DNA from 4 places in the Shewanella sp. H8 genome. Region 1 is predicted to be linked to each of the others. Evidence: predicted binding sites of a transcription regulator. Region 1 holds the regulator's gene; each other region holds the start of a gene.
What was found. Region 1 encodes FliA, which starts transcription of late flagellar genes. Its sites were predicted from a motif close to CTAAAGNTNNNNNNNNNNNNGCCGATA; they were not measured.

Region 1 (5,300 bases):
GAGGCTGTATGGATAGCACCTGAGCAACGTGAACATGCGCAAACATTGGGCTATACCGTAGTTGATACCGCAACTGTGGTCGCGACACATATTAGTCAATTATTGAGTAATAATGCTGCAAAACTATTAGGTTACGAAGAAGTTCAGCAATTAATGGATATGCTGGCCAAAAATTCACCTAAATTGGTTGATGGTTTTGTGCCAGATGTTATGCCTCTGGGCTCGGTGGTTAAAGTGATGCAAAACTTACTTAATGAAGGTGTATCGGTACGTGATTTACGCACTATAGTGCAGACATTGCTAGAGTATGGAACTAAGAGTAATGATACTGAAGTGCTAACGGCTGCCGTGCGTATTGCGTTAAAACGTATGATAGTACAAGAAATCTCTGGTCCAGAACTTGAAATCCCTGTCATTACATTGGCGCCAGAGTTGGAACAGATGTTGCATAAGTCTATGCAGGCTACCGGCGGTGAAGGACCTAATATTGAACCGGGCCTTGCAGAGCGTATGCAGCAGTCGTTATTAGATGCTGCTCAGAAGCAAGAAATGGTAGGGCAACCAGCCATTTTATTGACATCTGGCATGCTTAGGTCAACGCTGTCACGATTTGTTAAATACACTATTCCAAATTTACGAGTGATTTCTTATCAAGAAATACCAGACGAGAAGCAAATACGAATTGTTTCAGCTGTAGGTCAATAGTGATAATGTCAGTTTTTAGAGGTGCATAAGTGAAAATTAAACGATTTTTTGCCAAAGATATGCGCGCAGCATTGGCCCAAGTTAAAGAAACGCTAGGTTCTGACGCTGTCATTATGTCAAACAAGAAAGTCACTGGCGGGATAGAAATTGTCGCGGCGGTTGATTATGACGAACCTAAAGCCGCTATTGCGTCACAAGCGCCGACCAGCAGTTTTATGGATGTGAGTGACGATAGAGTATCACTAGGTGCTAAACCTGCTGTAAAAGCTCAATCTAAGGTTAGTCCACCGCCAGCGGCTGACTCACTGCAAGCATTACTTGAAAAACAGCATAACCGCATGACTCAGCAGATGTCAGTGCGTCAAGATGAGCCAGAATTACCTGAATGGGCTCGTCAATTAGAAGGCGCAAAGCCAGCTAAATCAGCTGCAACTTTTCAACCACAAACCACCGCGGAACATTCTAAAAGAACCAATAAAAATCAATCTGCTGATATGGAAGAGTTGCGCGAAGAGATGGCTTCATTACGAAGCCTTTTGACCCATCAAGTATCCTCATTAATGAAGGATCAAAAAAAGCGCACCGACCCGGTTGGTGCCATGCTTGAAAGCAAATTGATTGCAGCTGAGTTTTCTCCAGCAGTAGCTGCTAAACTAGCAGGATTAAGTCAACATTACTCTCCAGCAGATTTAGTGAGAGCGTTACCACAAAGTTTAGCTAATCTACTTGATAATCAAGGTGATGATATTGTCAAACGTGGTGGTGTTGTGGCATTTGTTGGACCTACTGGTGTCGGTAAAACAACATCTTTAGCTAAAATAGCAGCAAGATTTGCTGCCCATCATGGCCCAGAACAAGTTGCATTAATTACCACAGACCATTATCGAATTGGTGCCTATGACCAATTAGCGACTTATGGGAAAATTATGGGCTGCCCAGTTAAGCAAGCAAATGATTTAACTGAGTTGGAACAAATTCTTTATCAGTTTAGAAATCGTAAATTAGTGTTAATTGATACAGCAGGTATGGGACAACGTGACATGCGTCTGTATCAACAACTTGATAATTTGACTGCAAACAGTAGGATCCCTATTCGGAGTTACTTAGTATTATCTGCGACAGGTCAACGTCGTGTATTACAAGATGCTGTAGAGCACTTTAAGCGGATTCCATTATCTGGTGCTATTTTGACTAAATTAGACGAATCGATATCAATTGCAGGTGCATTGAGCGTATTGATTCAAAATGAGTTACCATTGAGTTATGTTACAAACGGTCAACGTGTTCCTGAAGACATGAAAGTGGCTGATACATTAGAATTAGCGAAGCAAGCATTAGCAGCATTAAACGAAAAAGAACAACAGACGTCACAAGACCCAGTGTGGTCTAATGACACAGCCTATGCATTTGAGTGAAAATATGACTCGGGATCAAGCAAGTGGTTTACGTATGATGAATCAACCAAATAACGATAAAGTAAAAGTAATTGCCGTATCCGGTGGTAAAGGCGGAGTGGGCAAAACCAGTGTGTCAATTAATACCGCGGTAGCGTTAGCTGAAAAGGGCAAACGTGTATTAGTTCTTGATGCCGATTTAGGTTTAGCCAATGTCGATGTCATGCTTGGGATACGTGCGGAGAAAAATTTATCTCATGTTTTGTCCGGTGATGCCGAATTAGATGACATCATTGTACGCGGGCCTAAAGGTATTGGCATTGTTCCTGCAACGTCAGGTTCTCAAGCGATGGTTGAGTTAACACAAGCACAACATGCTGGGTTAATCCGAGCATTTAGTGAAATGCGTACTCAGTTCGATATTTTAATTGTGGATACTGCGGCAGGCATATCAGATATGGTGCTGAGTTTTTCTCGTGCATCACAAGATGTATTAATTGTAGTATGTGATGAACCTACGTCAATTACTGATGCCTATGCATTGATTAAAATTTTAAGTCGTGAACATGGTGTGTTCCACTTCAAAATTGTAGCAAATATGGTGCGTAGTTTACGAGAAGGTATGGAATTATTTGCTAAACTAAGTAAAGTAACGGATAGATTCTTAGATGTTGCTTTAGAATTAGTGGCAACTGTTCCATTTGATGAAAATTTACGAAAATCTGTTCGTAAGCAAAAGTTAGTTGTTGAAGCGTATCCTAAATCACCTTCAGCTATTGCTTACCAAGGATTAGCCAATAAAATTATGACTTGGCCTGTACCACAACAGCCAGGTGGTCATCTAGAGTTCTTTGTTGAACGTCTTGTACAACGTAAACCGATACAAGAAGAAGGAACAACGAGTGAATAAAGCCGCTGCGTATACTCAGTTCGATAACAAAACGTCTATTGTTGAACAGTATGCACCGCTGGTAAAAAGAATTGCCCATCATATGCTGGCAAGATTACCAGCATCGGTGCAACTTGATGATTTATTACAAGCTGGGATGATGGGGTTACTTGAAGCCTCATCTAAATTTGATAACAGTAAAGGTGCTAAATTTGAAACCTTTGCGGGAATCAGAATTCGTGGCGCAATGATAGATGAAATTCGCCGTGGTGACTGGGTTCCACGTTCAGTTCACCGTAATAATCGTCGTGTTGCCCAGGTTATTGACGAATTAGGACAACAGTTTGGACGTGATGCTAATGACACTGAAATTGCTGAAAAACTTGATATGTCGCTCGATGAGTACCATCATATCTTAAATGATGTTTCTGTTGGTAAAATCATAGGCATAGAAGATCTTGGTGTTTCGCAAGATGTGTTAGTCACTGACAACGAACCGTCTGATAAAACCTTTGACTCACTTGCTGAAGTTCAATTCCAATCTGCGCTGGTTGCAGCAATTAAAACATTACCAGAAAGAGATGCCTTAGTGTTGTCGTTATATTATGACGAAGCATTAAATTTAAAAGAAATTGGTTCAATCCTTGAGGTTAGCGAATCGCGAGTAAGCCAGATATTAAGTCAGGCCATGCTCAGATTAAAAGCAAAACTTAAGCATTGGACACAAGAATAATAACTTATTTAGAGCAAACGAGTATCAGCTCACCGGAGGAAACCTTGGACAAGAATATGAAGATTCTCATTGTTGACGATTTTTCAACAATGAGGCGTATCATTAAGAACTTGTTGCGAGATTTGGGATTTAATAATACCCAAGAAGCAGATGATGGCTCAACAGCCCTACCTATGTTGCAAAAAGGTGATTTTGATTTTGTGGTAACAGACTGGAATATGCCGGGAATGCAAGGTATCGATTTGCTTAGAGCGATTCGTGCTGATGATTCTTTAAAGCATTTACCTGTATTAATGGTAACCGCAGAGGCTAAACGTGAACAGATTATTGCAGCTGCGCAAGCCGGTGTTAATGGTTATGTGGTTAAACCTTTCACCGCGGCGACGTTAAAAGAAAAGTTAGATAAAATCTTTGAACGACTCGCATAAGAAAGGATAAGTCATGCAGGCATCAATATCGGGGTTAATCACTCTCGAACAAGCCCAAGGACTTGTTGAACTGCTTACTTCTGGTAAGCAAGACGAAGCCGATGATGTAATCAGGGAGCTTGCAATGCCATTGCAAAGTGAGCTTTTTGAAGAAGTCGGTAAGTTAACTCGACAACTCCATAGTGCACTAAAAGATTTTCAATTGGATAACCGTATATCTGAATTAGCCAATACCGAAATACCGGATGCTAAAGAAAGATTGAATTATGTTATCGATATGACAGAACAAGCTGCAAATAAAACGATGGATGCAGTTGAAGAATGTTTACCTTTGGCCGATACCATTATTAGTAACATACAATCAGTGACTCCCATGTGGGATAAATTGATGCGTTGTGATATCGAATTGGGTGAGTTTAAATCACTTTGTCATGATGTTCAGCAGTTTATGTCCCATAGTGAGCACGATTCTAATCGTCTTCGTGAGTTATTAAATCAAATTTTGATGGCACAAGACTTCCAAGACTTAACGGGTCAGATGATCCGTAGAGTGATAGATTTGGTTCGTGAAGTAGAAAGTAATTTGGTCTCAATGCTAACGGTATTTGGTGATCATATTACCGAATCATCGCCAACTATAAACGATAATAAGATAGAAGCAGAAGGTCCCATCATGCATGCTGAATTGCGCGAAGATGTAGTGACTGGTCAGGATGAAGTAGACGATCTTCTATCAAGTCTGGGTTTCTAATTAGGAGTCAATTTAATGTCCTTTGATGTTGATGAAGAGATACTCCAGGACTTTTTAATTGAAGCTGGCGAGATTTTAGAGCTTCTACAAGAGCAACTTGTTGCTCTTGAAAATAATCCTGATGACAGTGATTTACTTAATGCTATTTTCCGTGGATTCCACACTGTTAAGGGTGGCGCAGGCTTTTTAAGCCTAAAACCCATGGTTGATGTGTGTCACGAAGCTGAAAATACGTTCGATTTATTACGCACGGGCAAACGTGGTGTAAATGCAGAGTTAATGGATATTATTTTGCAAGCGGTCGACGCTATTAATACCATGTTTGCTCAAACTCAGCAGGGGCAAGAACAAGATTCTGCAGATTCCGAGCTACTCGCCAAACTCAAATTATTAAGCTCAG
Region 2 (5,300 bases), 610 kb from region 1:
TATAATACAGGCTGTTAACACCAACATGTTAAGTAGGAATAGTCTATCTCGATTATAGTAAAAGAGCTTGTTAATTGAACTGCTTATACTGCTAAATTGTATAGAAACTGTCTTGTTACATTTATTACGAACAAATTTTTTGACGATGATGATCAACGCAGTTAATCTATAGTTGTGCTTGCGGGTTATTTTTATGAGATAGCTCTATTTATCAACTAATTGGATCTTATGAAGGGACTAAATCGTGTCAGGAGGTAACTTGTGCATAATATTTCGTTAATTGCGGCGCTAGAAGGCACCCGACATCAAGTGACTACTGATTGGCATGCTATTATGGCCATGCTAAAAACACGTAATATGTCTGATGATGCAATTAAAATCGTATATAACGATTTGTGTGCAGGTTTAAGAGTAACAACTCGAGGTGTTACTTTAGCTAAGGCAATCAGCAGCGAGCTTGATAAGAGCATTATTAAACGAAATGATGACGCGCAAGACACACTTTTCTAGTCCAACTCTGTCTATCCAATCAATTTATGCAGGTATGCCGATTTATACTCATAAAGATGCAGATGAATTGATGTCATCAAACCCTTATTAATTCATGATAATAAGTTATTCATCGCTGATATTAGGTTTATTTACCATTTCAAAAATGAGGGAGTTGATTGGGATATAATGAGTGGATACTTAAATGATGAATACTATTGCTAGTTAAGATAGATTATTTTTTCTGCCAAGCAATACACACCATTTTGATCAGTACAGCTGGAGAAGGATCCAGTGTTAAACGCTTAATTTTGCCTTGTTCAAAACACACTAATTCGCCTTCGATTTCTGTCATTCGATTACAGTTTTTGCAACTTAAACTTAAGCTTTGCGTATTTATGTTTACGGCAGCGGTTTTTATATTCAACACGAAATCCTCTGGATTGGCGCCTATTCAAAATCACACTAAGGCCTTTTAATGTGATCCATATCAACTATATTCTACACCTTATATTAATTTTCGGCAATCTAATGACCCGCTCTAATTTTTTATTGAACGTTCGTCCGTTTTTTTATTGCATGTGGCGATAATGCTTATCTAAGGTTACTGCTACACCAGATGATTCGACTATACGAGCATGGTGGCGAGTTAAATATCTTGGATCTGTAACGCCGCATGAATGTGCGATCATGTTTAAATCGTAATGCAAAAAGTGATTGTAGTTTGCGACTCGTGCTGATTTATCTTTAGGATCTAAACCGTATTGTAGCCGTGTATTGTGAGTTGTGATTCCCGTTGGGCAAGTATCTTTATTACATTGCAAAGATTGAATACAGCCTAAAGCAAACATATTTCCACGAGCTGAAGCGATAAAGTCAGCACCAGTGGCCAAAGCCCATGCGACATATGATGGCATGATCATTTTACCTGTGGCGATAATTTTAATGCGTTGCTTAAAGCCGCGTTCATTCAATAAGTCAACCAGTAGCGGTAAGCTTTGTCTTAATGGTAAGCCTACATTGTCCATTAGGGCTTGTGGTGCTGCGCCGGTACCACCATCTGAACTGTCTAGTGTAAAAAAGTCTGGTGCATGTTCAATGCCGCGACGTTCAATTTCATCTAGGAAATCAGTTACCCAAGACATATCACCCAACACAGCCTTAATGCCTGTTGGTTTTCCGGTGATATCTCTTATTTGATTTATCATATCGACGATGTCTGCAACATTGTGTAACTCAATATGGCCATTAGGACTAATCGAGTCTTGTCTGACAGGGATCCCGCGAATAGTTGCAATTTCTTCGGTAACTTTTATGGCAGGTAAAATACCGCCTTTACCGGGTTTCGCGCCTTGGCTTAACTTAATTTCAAACATTTTGACTTCTGGATGCGCCGCCATGTCGCTGAGCTTTTGCGGATCTAAATGGCCTTGCTCGTTACGGACGCCGTATTTAGCAGTGCCTATCTGGAATACCAAATCACAATGCCCTTTAAGGTGATAAGGGCTTAATCCACCTTCGCCAGTATTGAGCCAGCAACCTGCTTTTGCGGCGCCATGAGATAATGCTGTCACCGCTGGACGAGACAAAGCCCCAAAACTCATCGCTGAAACGTGGCAAATTTTATCGGTAGTGTAAGGGTGCTGGCAGTTTGGTCCAATGGTTACCGGTATGGTGTTATATTTTTCATGATCGCTGATTGGAAATGCTGAGTTCATGAACATTACCGTACCCGGTTTATCCAATACTTGAGTTGACCCAAACGCAATAGTCCGGTCAACATTTTTGGCTGCACGATATATCCAACTGCGTTCAGCGCGATTAAAAGGTAGCTCTTCTCTATCTTGAGCAAAAAAGTATTGTCTAAAAAATTCACCTTGTTTTTCTAAAATATACCTAAACCGACCGATAACAGGGTAGTTGTGGCGAATGGCTTGTTTGGTTTGCAGTTTATCAGCAATAAACATGTAAATTATCGCGATGAGTAATAGCCAAAATAACACTAAAAAAAGACCCGAAAAAATATCCATTCCCCACATAAACCAGTGTTGTTGCGGCATAGTATTGTCCTTAAATAGAATTCGATATTAATGATTTAGTACTAGGGTCTTTAGGTCGTTTTTACTGCGTTATCGACTTTTTATGTAGAATAACTACACCACAAAGTCTCCGACTTATAGTTCATGTTTAAGTAATGACCAACAATTCGCTGCAAAACCAACCTTGAAAGATCAACTGACCCTAATGACTAATCAATCCTATTTGCTAGTAATGTTCTCTATATCAAATAGAGAATCACTATATCGTTAAAATTTTGGTCTTGCTATGAAACGATTATCACACACTACAGTAAAGCTGTAATTTCTTAGCTGTGATCATTTAAATTGTTTATTTGTCATTTGTGACTACAGATATTCATTTGTTGGTCGATAATTAAGCTATCGGTCATTCCAAATGAGATATTATTATGGACATTAAAAATACCACTTCAATAGCGACGAGCAACACAAGGGACAGTAAAGATGTTTCAGTCGGCATTTCGACGTCATCAAATCAAGCGGCTGAAAATAACAACTCAGCGGTAAATTCATCAACCAAGGTTTCTGCCAATCAACTCAGTCGTCAAATGATGAACAACACTATTCTTGCTGCTCAAGAAGAAGTGAGTATTGCTGCTGGTGACAAGTCTATGGCATTACTTTATCGAGCCGCGATTGAAGCCATTAATGAAGAGCTCGCACCAACGCTGGGAGAAGACTCGGTGCAAAAGAGTATTGATAGTGGGGTCGACTATTCGCCAGAAGCGACAGCAGATCGCATTTTGAGCTTTGCAACTAAGTTTTTTTCTGTACACCAACAACAAAACTCATCAATGGGGCTCGATGAGCAAGTAGATAGTTTTGTGGTAAAAATTGGTGATGCGATTGGTCAAGGTTTTAAAGAAGCCAGTGACATATTGTCAGGTTTAAAAGTATTAGAGGGTGATATTGCCACTAATATTGATAAAACGTATGAGTTGATCCAACAAGGATTAGCACAATTCAAACAAGACAACTCGAGTAAAGATGAATCACAAAGCGTGACTCAAGCTACTTAGTCTCTTATGATGAAGTTTGGCTCCCATTGATAAGGACTGGACTATGTGGACTACGGGAAAGGTAATTGAACGCATTGATTGGAATGATAAATTATTCTCGTTGCGTATCAAAGCCGATGTCGAACCTTTTATCGCAGGTCAATTTATTAAACTCAGTCAAATGCGTGATGATAAGCGTGTAGCTCGTGCCTATTCTCTTGTTAATCCACCCGGTACGGATTATGTAGAAGTACTGGCCGTAGCAGTAGAAGATGGACAGTTATCACCAGATCTAAAAGCATTAAAGCCTGGCGACACTATCGAAGTGTCATCCAAAGCCGCGGGTTTTATGACCTTAGAAGAAGTGCCTCATGGTGCATTGCAAGGTAAGCACCTGTGGTTTTTGGCAACGGGCACCGCAGTTGGTCCTTTTATCTCAATGTTAGCGACAGATGAACCCTGGCAGCGCTTTGAAAAAGTCATACTGGTTTATGGTGTCAGGCTTGCAGAAGATTTAGCCTATTTAGAGACAATTAAGCAATTTGTTAAAAAATACCCTCAACAGTTCGTGTTTATTCCAATTGTCACCCGAGAAGATTATCCCGATGGTTTATCGTGTCGTATACCTGACGGTATTAACAGCGGACTTATTGAGCAAAAAGCCGGATTAGAAATTAATGCCGAACACTCGCAAATGATGGTTTGTGGTAATCCTGGAATGATCACAGATGCTCAAACGGCCTTAATTGATAAGGGATTGGTTAAAAATCTTCGACGGGCACCAGGGCAGATTACAGTAGAAAAATACTGGTAATATATTCATTAATATAGATTTAACCCTATATTCCTCATTTGTCATTCTGATGGATAATCTAATTGTGTCATTTTCAACTTAGCTCGTTTCTAGTGTGATATTGAAACAATACTTGCTCCTTTTGATTTGATCACTTATCCTGTTGTAATTGATAACCATTATCAATATCAATTAGATTTGTAGTGACGAATATTGTTTTAATTAGGGAGCGTTAATTAATGAAATTGCTAAAAAGTGTCGCATTCTTAGGCTTAGCGAGTGTGACTTCTTCAGTCTATGCCGCTGATGCATTAACGGTTTACTCTTATCGTCAGGCTTTTCTGATTGAGCCTATTTTAGAAAAGTTTACTGCACAAAGTGGTGTCGACGTTAACGTGGTTTTTGCTAAAGACGGTATTGCAGAACGTATGGTGCGTGAAGGTCGATTATCTCCAGCAGACGTAGTGTTAACATCTGACTTTTCTCGTTTAATGGATTTAGTGGATAAAGACCTTGTTTCCCCCGTTGATAGCAAGGTGATTGACGCTAATATTCCTGTTCAATACCGTTCGCAACAAAATGATTGGTATGCGCTCACAATGCGGGTGCGTAATGTCTATTCCTCAAAAGAACGCAGCGGTAAAATTGATATTGATTATGAAGACTTAGCCACACCAGAATACAAAGGCAAAATTTGTACTCGCAGCGGTAAGCACCCTTACAATATAGCATTAGTGGCGTCGATGATTGCCCATGATGGTGAAGCGAAAACCAAAACCTGGTTAGAAGGCGTTAAGGCCAATCTAGCACGTAAGCCTCAAGGTAACGATCGGGATCAAGTGTTAGCGGTTAAAGAAGGTATGTGTGATGTTGCCATTGGTAATAGTTACTACTTCGGCAAAATGTTAATGGACAAAAACCAAAAAAGTTGGGCTGAAGCGG
Region 3 (5,300 bases), 680 kb from region 1:
ATTAATAAGGAGGTCAAGACGCTGTGGTGTATCCTTAAATAAATCAAGGCTAATTACGTTATTGTACTCTACCGAGATACGCGGTAATCCGGTCATTTTCTCATGGGCACTGTTAACATACTCAATAATACGACTATCGGTATTTATCAGCATGACCACATGGTCAGATTGTTCAGTTGCATTTCGCAATAGATAAATTTGTTCGTTGCTGTCATAGGAGTAGCGAGTCGCTAATGCTAACGCTAATTGGTCAGCGCATTGAATAGCAAATTGAATATCAGAATCTAGCCAATTTATCTCTTCGCAGTTTTCAATCGATAGTACACTTTCAATATGGCCATTAATTCGAATGGCAATATCAACACTAGTGACAATGTTATGATGCTGGTAGTACTCAGAAAATGTGTGAATTAGATTAATCTGAGAATTACCATTGGATAAGATATAGCGGTGGGAACGCAATTCATCAAAATATTGAGGTTCAATAGCTGTTGTTCTCAGATTAGACACATGAACTAATTGATCAGCTATTTGACTGGCAACTAAAGTATGCTCACATACACAACTACCATCGACAATAGAATTATCATTGACAACTAAACCGTCATTTGCGGTGTTATTTCCTAGGGTCCAAACGGACACAAACGATGCGGCGAAATATTCGAGCAGCAGTTGACACACAAACTCAGAGGTTTTTGTAAAATCACCTTGTTGTTTAGCATTAGAATTTACAATTAATTCCAATAAATGCTGTTGATCTTGTCGATTCATTTAAATCCCGAAAAATGGCTTCATTTCCCTAACTTTTTGAAAACATCAAATCAGTTCTATTTATTGTTATTAGCACTGAATTTAAGAGCATGAGTCAAATAATTAGGCAATACATTGGGAGCAAAACTTGCACTAAAAAGCATTCACTTTACTATATTAGTAACAACGACTATGCCTTGATTAAGTAAAGCACATTACACGCGATACTCATAAACAGCAATCACTTCGTTACATATTGTTACGGTTTGTGAGCATTGCAGTAGAGTGTAGCTATACCCAAAAAAACGTTTTAACAACAATAATTTGGTACCCTTCTATTAACCACTAACATAGACTAAAATTAAAGCTCATTTTCAAGTTGAAAAATCATTTTCTCTACACTAAAAGTAAAATCCAACGTTAGAGTAATCATATTATCTTTATCGACAAGGTTAGCTTTGGTGTCACTAAAACGTTGTTGCGCTGTTGTTTGCATCGCTTGAGCTTGCACCAATGCATCATCACCGGAAAAGTTTAATACTAATAACGTATCGTCAGCTTCAACAACGGCACCAATATCAACATAACTGCCGCACTCAGTACAACTGTCACTGACGTTACCCTGTTGCTGTTTAATTTGTTTAATCATTAGTTTACTCCGTCAATATCGATAATTATCAGTGTAAATATATCGTAGTTTTGAATGATTTTTACTAGTCATCCTCACAATTACCACAAATATTAATTAGATGTTATTAACATCAAAATTTACAGCTCAACGGTTAAGCAAATTGGTGCGATATAGTTTCAGAAATCTTTCGTTGGGTGCTTAATTGATCCAGAAAATTCATATCTTCTAATGGTGTGTGTTGTTGGTAAGCATTAATGGCTTTATTTTTTGTCAGGTAATCGCAGTTATTCAACACTTCGATCATTGAATCTGGTTGTGAGCCTCTAATGACTAGCGCTTCAGGTGTTAATGCTTGTTGAAGGTGAAACTGCTTAGCACCATGTTGCTGAAACACAGTAGCGTTGTCGGTGGTGTCTGGGTGGACAGATATGTCATCAACCAACAACTGTGGCTGCGGTACAGAAAATTTATTACGTAGTTTTTGAGTGATTTCTACATCGTTATCAAATTGAAATTGCGCCATATCACGAGCGTCAACTGACAACATAGCCAATAGCAAACCAAATTCACCGCGACGATTATGTTCAATCGCGGCGTTTAATCGGTTTCCTATTTGTAATTCATTGACTAATGTTGATTCAATTTGCATATAAAAACATCACTACTTATGCTCGATGCTAATTTATCGACCAAACAGTCATAAACTTTAGGAATATATTCAATTTTATACTTTACATACAAAAGGTTTCTGACTACTATGGCGGCCGCAATTGAGGAGGGGTTCCCGAGTGGCCAAAGGGATCAGACTGTAAATCTGACGGCTCAGCCTTCGAAGGTTCGAATCCTTCTCCCTCCACCATTTGCGTTGCTTCAAAGTTTCAATTTAAAAGTATTAATGCTGTAAAGAGTTAGAATGTAAAAAGAGAGTAAGAAAAAAGAAAATATGTGGAGGGGTTCCCGAGTGGCCAAAGGGATCAGACTGTAAATCTGACGGCTCAGCCTTCGAAGGTTCGAATCCTTCTCCCTCCACCATCTTTCTTTATTCCTATTTATCTTGCAGTGGAGGGGTTCCCGAGTGGCCAAAGGGATCAGACTGTAAATCTGACGGCTCAGCCTTCGAAGGTTCGAATCCTTCTCCCTCCACCATTTTACATCTTAGTTTATCTGCTACTTCCACTTCCAAACACTAATCTCGTTATCTTTAATACCTGCCCTACTATATTATTTTCTTCAGTGTAACGTTCTCATTTCCCTGCTTTGACCGGCAAAATTCATCGAATTTTATATAAATAACTCCCGACTCAATCAGTCAAATACAGTTGTGTATATTTCTACGACCATTATCATTTAATATTTGTTTGATCGTGGTTTTACTATCTATATCGATATCCACATTTGGTTCGGTCATGTTTACGATGATTAACACTCCTTTGTGACCATAAGCACTATTCACACACTAACATTTTAGTTATTATTTATTCCTTTTTGGAATAACGAGTGTCCTTGCATGTCATCAACTTGGGTCAATCAGGCCATCGCAAAAATAGAAGCCGATTATCAACGTTCAGCAGATACACATCTTATTAAGTTAGATCTTCCCCAACTTGTTGGCATTGATGTTTACTTAAAAGATGAAAGCACTCACCCAACGGGCAGTTTAAAGCACCGCCTGGCCCGATCACTATTTTTATATGCCTTATGTAATGGCTGGATAAAACAAAACACGCCGATTATAGAATCCTCATCAGGCAGTACAGCGGTATCAGAAGCTTATTTTGCCCGCTTACTTGGGTTACCTTTTATTGCAGTAATGCCAAGCACGACAGCAAAAAAGAAAATCCAACAAATTGAATTTTATGGTGGTCAATGCTATTTCGTAGAAAACGGCAGTCAGATGTACCCTGAATCGGCACGCTTAGCCAATGAATTGAAGGGCCATTACATTGATCAATTTACTTATGCAGAACGTGCTACGGATTGGCGAGGAAATAACAATATTGCGGATTCAATTTTTAATCAGATGGAAAAAGAACCCCATCCTATCCCAACATGGATTGTGATGAGTCCGGGAACTGGTGGCACTAGCGCTACTATTGGTCGTTATATTCGTTACCAACAACAAACAACTCAATTGTGTGTTGTCGACCCAGAAAACTCTGTCTTCTATGATTACTTTAACAGTGGCGATGCCAGTATTGTTTGCAACAAAAACAGTAAGATTGAAGGTATAGGACGTCCAAGAGTTGAGCCTTCATTTATTGCGGGCGTTGTTGATAGTATGATAAAAATTCCCGATGCAGCCTCAGTTGCGACAATTCAATGGTTAGAGCAACTCCTTGGTCGTAAAACAGGCGCTTCGACCGGCACTAATTTGTACGGTGCATTATTGCTCGTGACTAAAATGCGTCAAGCAGGACAAACAGGTTCAATTGTGACCTTAATTTGTGATTCAGGCGATCGTTATTTAGATACTTATTATGACCCTGAATGGGTTAACAGCAATATTGGCTGCTTTAAACATTACCAAGATAAGCTGTTGAAATTTAATGATACTGGATTATTGATATAGCAATATTATCAACAAAAATGCCGTTGTTATAAGCAACGGCATTTTTGTATTTATCAACCAGTAGCATTAATCAATATTCAAATATTTATGAGTCTGAATAGACAAACGCCAATTACGTGCAATACACACTTTCATCGCTAATTCTGTAGCGCGAGCCTTTTGGCTGATCGGCTGTAAACAAATAGTTTTATCACTGATGTCGATGCCGATTAATAGTGCATCTAACTCTTCAATATGATTCTCTGTGGCTATCGGGTGTTTAATTTCGTTGGCACGGTTCAATGCTTGTTCTAGCACCTTATAGCCCCCTTTCATATTGATTTTAGGAGATACCGTGACCCACACATCTGGATGACATTTCACTTCAAAAGTGCCACTGGTTTCAATCTGGATCTGATACCCTGCTGCAATAAAATCCTGAGTTAACTCAGTTAAATCATACAAACACGGCTCTCCACCGGTTAACACAATATGTTTAGCAGTAAATCCCTTGTCCTTGAACGCTTGTAATAATGTGCCACCAGTATGATCAGCCCATCGGCCGATAGTACCATCAACCTGAATAACTTGATCCGCGGTCACTTTATTTTCGGGTAATACATCCCAAGTTTGCTTAGTATCACACCATGCACAACCTACAGGGCAACCCTGTAAGCGAACGAACAATGCTGGTACACCAGTATAAGTACCCTCACCTTGTATTGTTTCAAATACTTCGTTAACCGGATATTTCATCGTTTACCTTTCTTTTATAGACAAGTATTGGCTACCTGACTGACAACGGGTCGGCATTTATAGAGTATTTTACTGTTAGCTGCAAGTATTTACACCTATGGCTTTGCAGTTGCGCCTGCCTTAGGTAAAATATCATTTATATTGTCTTGAACCACTCAGCGTTGATCATACCGATCTTACCAGTCAGTTCAGTACGTTAAGAGTATATTCATGTCAGATTCAAATCTAAACATCCCAACTAAAGCCCTTGTTGTATTCAGTGGCGGCCAAGATTCAACGACGTGTCTCATTCAGGCTTTGTCCCAGTATGACCAAGTTCACGGGATCACATTTGATTATGGCCAGCGCCATCGTCAAGAGATCGAAGTGGCTAAATCTTTGGCTACAGAGTTAAAGTTGGTCAGCCATAAAGTGATGGATACCACATTACTAAACGAGTTAGCCATTTCTGCATTGACCCGTGATGACATTCCAGTTTCACATGAGTTGATGAACAACGGTTTACCCAATACCTTTGTACCTGGACGTAATATTCTATTTTTAACTTTAGCTGGCATTTACGCTTACCAATTAGGTTGTGATGTCATCATCACTGGGGTGTGCGAAACCGATTTT
Region 4 (5,300 bases), 1.7 Mb from region 1:
CATAATGATCATATTTGGAATACAGCGCATGAAACTTAAATCGAATGCACCTTGGTGAGTTGGTCCATCTGCGCCAACAATACCACCACGGTCAATGGCAAATAAAACGGGTAAACGTTGTAATGCAACATCGTGGATAAGTTGATCATATCCACGTTGTAAAAAGGTCGAGTAAATAGCGACGACAGGTTTTAAACCTTCACAGGCAAAACCTGCAGCTAAAGTCACTGCGTGTTGTTCTGCAATTGCAGCATCAAAATATTGCTTAGGGAAATGCTGCGAAAACTCAACCATTCCAGAGCCTTCACGCATAGCAGGTGTAATCGCCATTAACTTATCATCAGTGGCCGCCATATCGCATAACCATTTACCAAACACTTGTGAAAAAGTGGGTAAACCTGGTTTTGTTACCGGTTTCTTAAACTGGCTTGGGTCGAATTTAGGCACTGCGTGCCAACCGATAGGATCTTTTTCAGCAGGCTCATAACCACGACCTTTTTTGGTCATGATATGCAATATTTGTGGCCCTTTCAGGTTACGCATATTACGCAAGGTTTCGACAAGGGAGTCCACATCATGGCCATCAATTGGGCCAATATAATTAAACCCAAGCTCTTCAAATAATGTAGCAGGTACTACCATGCCTTTAAGGTGTTCTTCAGTGCGTCTAGCCATTTCTTTAATGACGGGCATACCTTGTAGGACTTTTTTGCTGTTTTCACGAATAGTGGTATAAAAACGGCCTGACATTAGCTGTGCTAAATGATTATTAAGTGCGCCAACGTTTTCTGAAATCGACATTTCATTGTCATTGAGGACCACAAGCATGTCATTGTGCAAGTCGCCAGCATGATTAAGGGCTTCAAACACCATCCCTCCCGTCATGGCGCCATCACCAATGACAGCAACTACTTTTCGCCCAGCGTCTTCCTTTTCCGCGGCGATTGCCATCCCTAATGCTGCACTAACAGAAGTGCCAGAGTGACCGACACTAAAGGTATCGTATGGGCTTTCTTCACGCCATGGGAAAGGATGTAAACCATTCTTTTGTCGAATGGTGTGCATTTGCTCACGGCGATCGGTGAGAATTTTATGCGGATATGCTTGATGGCCTACGTCCCACACTAGTCGATCGAATGGGGTATTGTAGACATAATGAAGTGCCACAGTTAATTCAACTGTGCCTAAGCCAGAAGCAAAATGTCCGCTAGAAATACCTACAGACTGAAGTAAAAATTGTCTAAGTTCATCAGACACTTGTGGAAGTAAACCTTGAGGTAACTTCCTTAATTCTTCTGGCGTATTAGCTTTAGCTAGTACTGGGAATTTAGAAATATCAAAACTCATAGCGAGATTTTCAGACTCTTTATTATAATCTTCGCTCAACTATATAGTGGGCGAAGTCTGCAATTAACTGGCTATTGTATGGTAATTTAGTCAGCGCTGATAGTGCATCTTGTATTAGTTGTTCCGCACAGTCTTTGGCACCCTCGAGACCTAACAATTTGGGGAAGGTACTTTTATTCGATTGCTGATCAGAACCCTGAGGTTTCCCCAGCTCTTCTGTGCTTGTTGTGATGTCTAAAATATCGTCTTGTACTTGAAACGCTAATCCAAGTGTTTGGGCGTATTTCATCATCAATTGATAGTGTTCATCAGGTATGTCGGCAGCAATTAAAGCAAGCTCGACGGCACAACTGATTAATGCCCCGGTTTTTTTATTATGTAATTCGGTTAATCTAGTTAATTCTATACTGTTATCTGTGGCACTGAGATCAATTGCTTGACCACCGCACATGCCTTGATACCCGGATGCTTTTGCTAATGCCCTAACCATGGCTAATTGCTGTTTTGGATGTAAGTCGCTACAGGGTGCCGTCATTATTTCAAAAGCTAAGGTTTGCAGTGCGTCACCCGCAAGAATTGCTGTGGCTTCATTAAATGCAATATGAACCGTGGGTTGACCACGACGAAGTGCATCATTGTCCATTGCCGGTAAGTCATCGTGTATTAACGAATAAGCATGGATACATTCAATGGCAGCAGCGGCCTTATCAAGCGCATGACTATTAACCCCAAGCATCTCACCGACACTGTAGACTAAAAAAGGCCTAATGCGTTTACCACCCAATAATGCCCCATGAAGCATTGCTGCTTTTAAGTCTGGTGCCGCATCATCAAGCTGCGTTAAATGTTGGTTTAGAATACCATTAACGCGTGTTTGGTATGTTTTTATCGCTTCAGCTAACACGTATCAAGCCCTATTATTCAATACACACTATTTGACGATTATTCACTTTCAACAGTGAACGGCGCTAATTCAGCATCATCTTCATTTAATAAGATAGAGACTTTTTGCTGTGCTTGCTCAAGTTTGGCTTGGCTTTGTCGCACTAATTTAATGCCTCGCTCAAATTGTTTAAGTGCATCATCTAGCGAGACTTCACCTTGCTCTAAATGAGCAACAATGGTTTCAAGTTCAGTTAATGATTGTTCAAAACTGAGGTTTTCTGGTTTTTTAGCCACGATTAATATTCCTTTCATTCAGCGTGTGACAAGGTATATCAGCCCAGCGTATCGGTCAAATACAGTCGCTGGTTATTTGCTCAACAGCACGCTTTGTTATTGAATTTTGTTTAGAATATGCAAAAACAAGCTAAACTTGAGCGGAGTTTGTCCGATAACAAGTCATGGTTTAACATTGCTAACGTAAAATAGTATTGCAACTCTTGCTGTAATACATAACGATGGGCAAGATAGTTTACACGATATGATGTCGGATTATTCGGGTTATATAGCGTGCGCTAATGCATCATAACGTAGCACAATAAAGTAGCAAAAATAGGCAGCGTAATGACTGCGGTTGAGGAGATGTTGTGGATTTAGCTACCCTAATAGGTATTATCGGTGCTTTTGCATTTATTATTGGCGCGATGGCAACCAGCGGCGGTGTTGGATTATTTATCGATGTACCGTCAGTTTTGATTGTTGTGGCAGGCTCTTTATTCGTTGTGATGATGAAATTTAACCTCAAGCAGTTTTTAGGTTCGATAAAGATTGGTATGAAAGCCTTCATGTTTAAATTAGATAAACCTGAAGATTTGATTGAACAAGCTGTCACCATGGCTGATGCAGCCCGTAAAGGCGGTTTTTTAGCCTTAGAAGAGGCGGTTATTACCAACACTTTTATGCAAAAAGCTGTCGATATGTTAGTTGATGGTCATGATGGTGATGTGGTGCGTAATGCTTTAGAAAAAGATATTGCATTGACGGAAGAGCGGCACAAAACAGGCATTAGTATTTTTAAAGCCATGGGAGATGTTGCCCCTGCGATGGGTATGATTGGTACTCTAGTGGGTTTAGTGGCGATGTTGTCTAATATGGATGATCCTAAATCTATTGGTCCGTCAATGGCCGTGGCATTATTAACGACACTTTATGGTGCCGTGATTGCGAACATGATAGCTATCCCGTTGGCGGATAAATTATCATTACGGATGAATGAAGAATTGTTGAATCGTAATTTAATCATGGATGCGGTACTAGCGATTCAAGATGGTCAAAATCCACGGGTGATTGAAGGATTCTTGAAGAATTACCTATCAGAAAAACTCCGAGTCATTGACACAACGGACGGAGAGTAACTCATGGCTAAGGCCAAGTGTGATTGTCCACCAGCGGGAGCACCTTTGTGGCTCGCTACCTTTGCAGACTTGATGTCGTTGCTAATGTGTTTCTTTGTGTTGCTTTTGGCGTTCTCAGAAATGGACGTCATGAAGTTTAAGCAGATTGCCGGTTCAATGAAATATGCATTTGGAGTACAAAACAAAGTTGAAGTGAAAGATATTCCTAAGGGAACATCGGTTATCGCGCTTGAGTTTCGCCCTGGACGACCTGATCCCACCCCTATTGAGATCATTAATCAACAAACCAATGAAATGACTCAGCCAACGATTGAATATCAAGCCGGTGAGGATGACAGTGCGGGTGGCACTCAGAAACAAAATGGTGAACAACGTGGCGGTAATGCTGCCGCGACCGCTCAGCAAGAAGCTGAAGCCGTTAAAAAAGATGCAGCGTCTTCGCAAGAAAATATCAATGAACAAGTTAAAAAAATGGCTGAAAAGCTCAATGAAGAAATTGTTGATGGTGCCATTGAAATTGAATCTTTAGGTCAGCAAATTATCATCCGTATTCGCGAAAAAGGCTCGTTCGCATCAGGTTCTGGTTTTTTACAACCGAAATTTAAACCGATTGTGCGTTCAATAGGTGAGTTATTAAAGGATGTTCCTGGTATTATTACGGTGTCGGGTCATACTGACGGTGCAGATATCCATAATGAACTGTACAGTTCAAATTGGGAGTTATCGACTCAACGAGCTGTGGCTGTGGCCCACGAGTTAAGAAAAGTCTCGGGCTTTAATGAATCTCGCATGAAGGTGGTTGGCGAAGCATCTAATAGACCGTTGGTACCTAATGATTCTAAAGAGAATCAAGCCCGAAATCGACGGGTTGAAATATCCATTGAACAAGGTAAGCCTATAGAGTCGGATGAAATTATCGTTACTGAATAGTGGGTCGTTTTAATCATAAACAAAAGGGCAACCTCTTTAGTAGGGCTTGCCCTTTTTGTTTTAAGTCTGCTTTAATTATCAACATGGCTTTTTTAGCGACGTTATGCTGACTCTGAAGGTTATTCATTATGTCGTTGTCTATAATACCAATCTCATTAAATATCTGGTCAGTTCAGAGTCTCTCAGGTTTTTCAATTCAAGGCACATTGATGTAGAAATGGTTGTTCCCTTTTAAATCGATGTAACACAGAAGTGGAATACCTGAGAGACTCCATTCTGGCGGGTTTCAAAGTCCTTTATCCTTCGTTAGATGCTTTCAAAATACGACTGCATGGTCTATTTTTTTCCATAAAAAATAAGACATTCCCACCATCCATGGCGGTCAGATGCTGGAGGTAGAGTAACGCAGGAGCTTGTTACCGAGAATCACTATTCGCTTCAATCATCTGCCTTACCTACAGCACTTTGAACTCCCGCTGAAAAATCACATATCTAATAGGATTGGTATAATAAATAGCAGATAAAAAAGTGAATAGGTTTGGTTAATAGGCATCCTTTGGTATAATCCACGAATTATTGCATATGCTTTGCTTTTTACTTAATAACGTAAGCAAACTGAGTAGACTGAGCCTTGCTATTTTTTCAATTTATTATCAACGTATTACTATCTCTATTTACTTAGCTACAAAGAGTGTAGTGCTATTGTGATGCTGATACCTGTGGACG

Region 2: a site for FliA is predicted at 2,895-2,921, ahead of ABIS04_RS15575 (DUF5610 domain-containing protein). Genes of this name have one in related genera too.
Region 3: a site for FliA is predicted at 2,065-2,091, ahead of ABIS04_RS10085 (VC2046/SO_2500 family protein). Genes of this name have one in related genera too.
Region 4: a site for FliA is predicted at 2,657-2,683, ahead of pomA (flagellar motor protein PomA). Genes of this name have one in related genera too.

Annotation. Positions count from the first base shown of each region.
Region 1 covers NZ_CP157213.1:3,000,855-3,006,154, reverse strand. Annotated here, with positions in the region: gene flhA (flagellar biosynthesis protein FlhA) at 1-705, shown strand, start outside; gene flhF (flagellar biosynthesis protein FlhF) at 735-2,120, shown strand; gene ABIS04_RS12980 (MinD/ParA family protein) at 2,125-3,009, shown strand; gene ABIS04_RS12975 (RNA polymerase sigma factor FliA) at 3,002-3,721, shown strand; gene cheY (chemotaxis response regulator CheY) at 3,766-4,149, shown strand; gene ABIS04_RS12965 (protein phosphatase CheZ) at 4,163-4,900, shown strand; gene ABIS04_RS12960 (chemotaxis protein CheA) at 4,916-5,300, shown strand, end outside.
Region 2 covers NZ_CP157213.1:3,611,437-3,616,736, reverse strand. Annotated here, with positions in the region: gene ABIS04_RS15590 (hypothetical protein) at 262-510, shown strand; gene ABIS04_RS15585 (hypothetical protein) at 725-919, opposite strand; gene ABIS04_RS15580 (FMN-binding glutamate synthase family protein) at 1,062-2,549, opposite strand; gene ABIS04_RS15575 (DUF5610 domain-containing protein) at 2,957-3,586, shown strand; gene ABIS04_RS15570 (ferredoxin--NADP reductase) at 3,630-4,379, shown strand; gene ABIS04_RS15565 (extracellular solute-binding protein) at 4,598-5,300, shown strand, end outside.
Region 3 covers NZ_CP157213.1:2,324,508-2,329,807, forward strand. Annotated here, with positions in the region: gene ABIS04_RS10075 (EAL domain-containing protein) at 1-771, opposite strand, end outside; gene ABIS04_RS10080 (DUF406 family protein) at 1,112-1,399, opposite strand; gene ABIS04_RS10085 (VC2046/SO_2500 family protein) at 1,533-2,030, opposite strand; tRNA gene ABIS04_RS10090 (tRNA-Tyr) at 2,156-2,240, shown strand; tRNA gene ABIS04_RS10095 (tRNA-Tyr) at 2,329-2,413, shown strand; tRNA gene ABIS04_RS10100 (tRNA-Tyr) at 2,443-2,527, shown strand; gene ABIS04_RS10105 (PLP-dependent cysteine synthase family protein) at 2,889-3,950, shown strand; gene queE (7-carboxy-7-deazaguanine synthase QueE) at 4,017-4,685, opposite strand; gene queC (7-cyano-7-deazaguanine synthase QueC) at 4,896-5,300, shown strand, end outside.
Region 4 covers NZ_CP157213.1:1,269,879-1,275,178, forward strand. Annotated here, with positions in the region: gene dxs (1-deoxy-D-xylulose-5-phosphate synthase) at 1-1,347, opposite strand, end outside; gene ispA ((2E,6E)-farnesyl diphosphate synthase) at 1,370-2,251, opposite strand; gene xseB (exodeoxyribonuclease VII small subunit) at 2,290-2,526, opposite strand; gene pomA (flagellar motor protein PomA) at 2,877-3,644, shown strand; gene ABIS04_RS05565 (flagellar motor protein MotB) at 3,648-4,574, shown strand.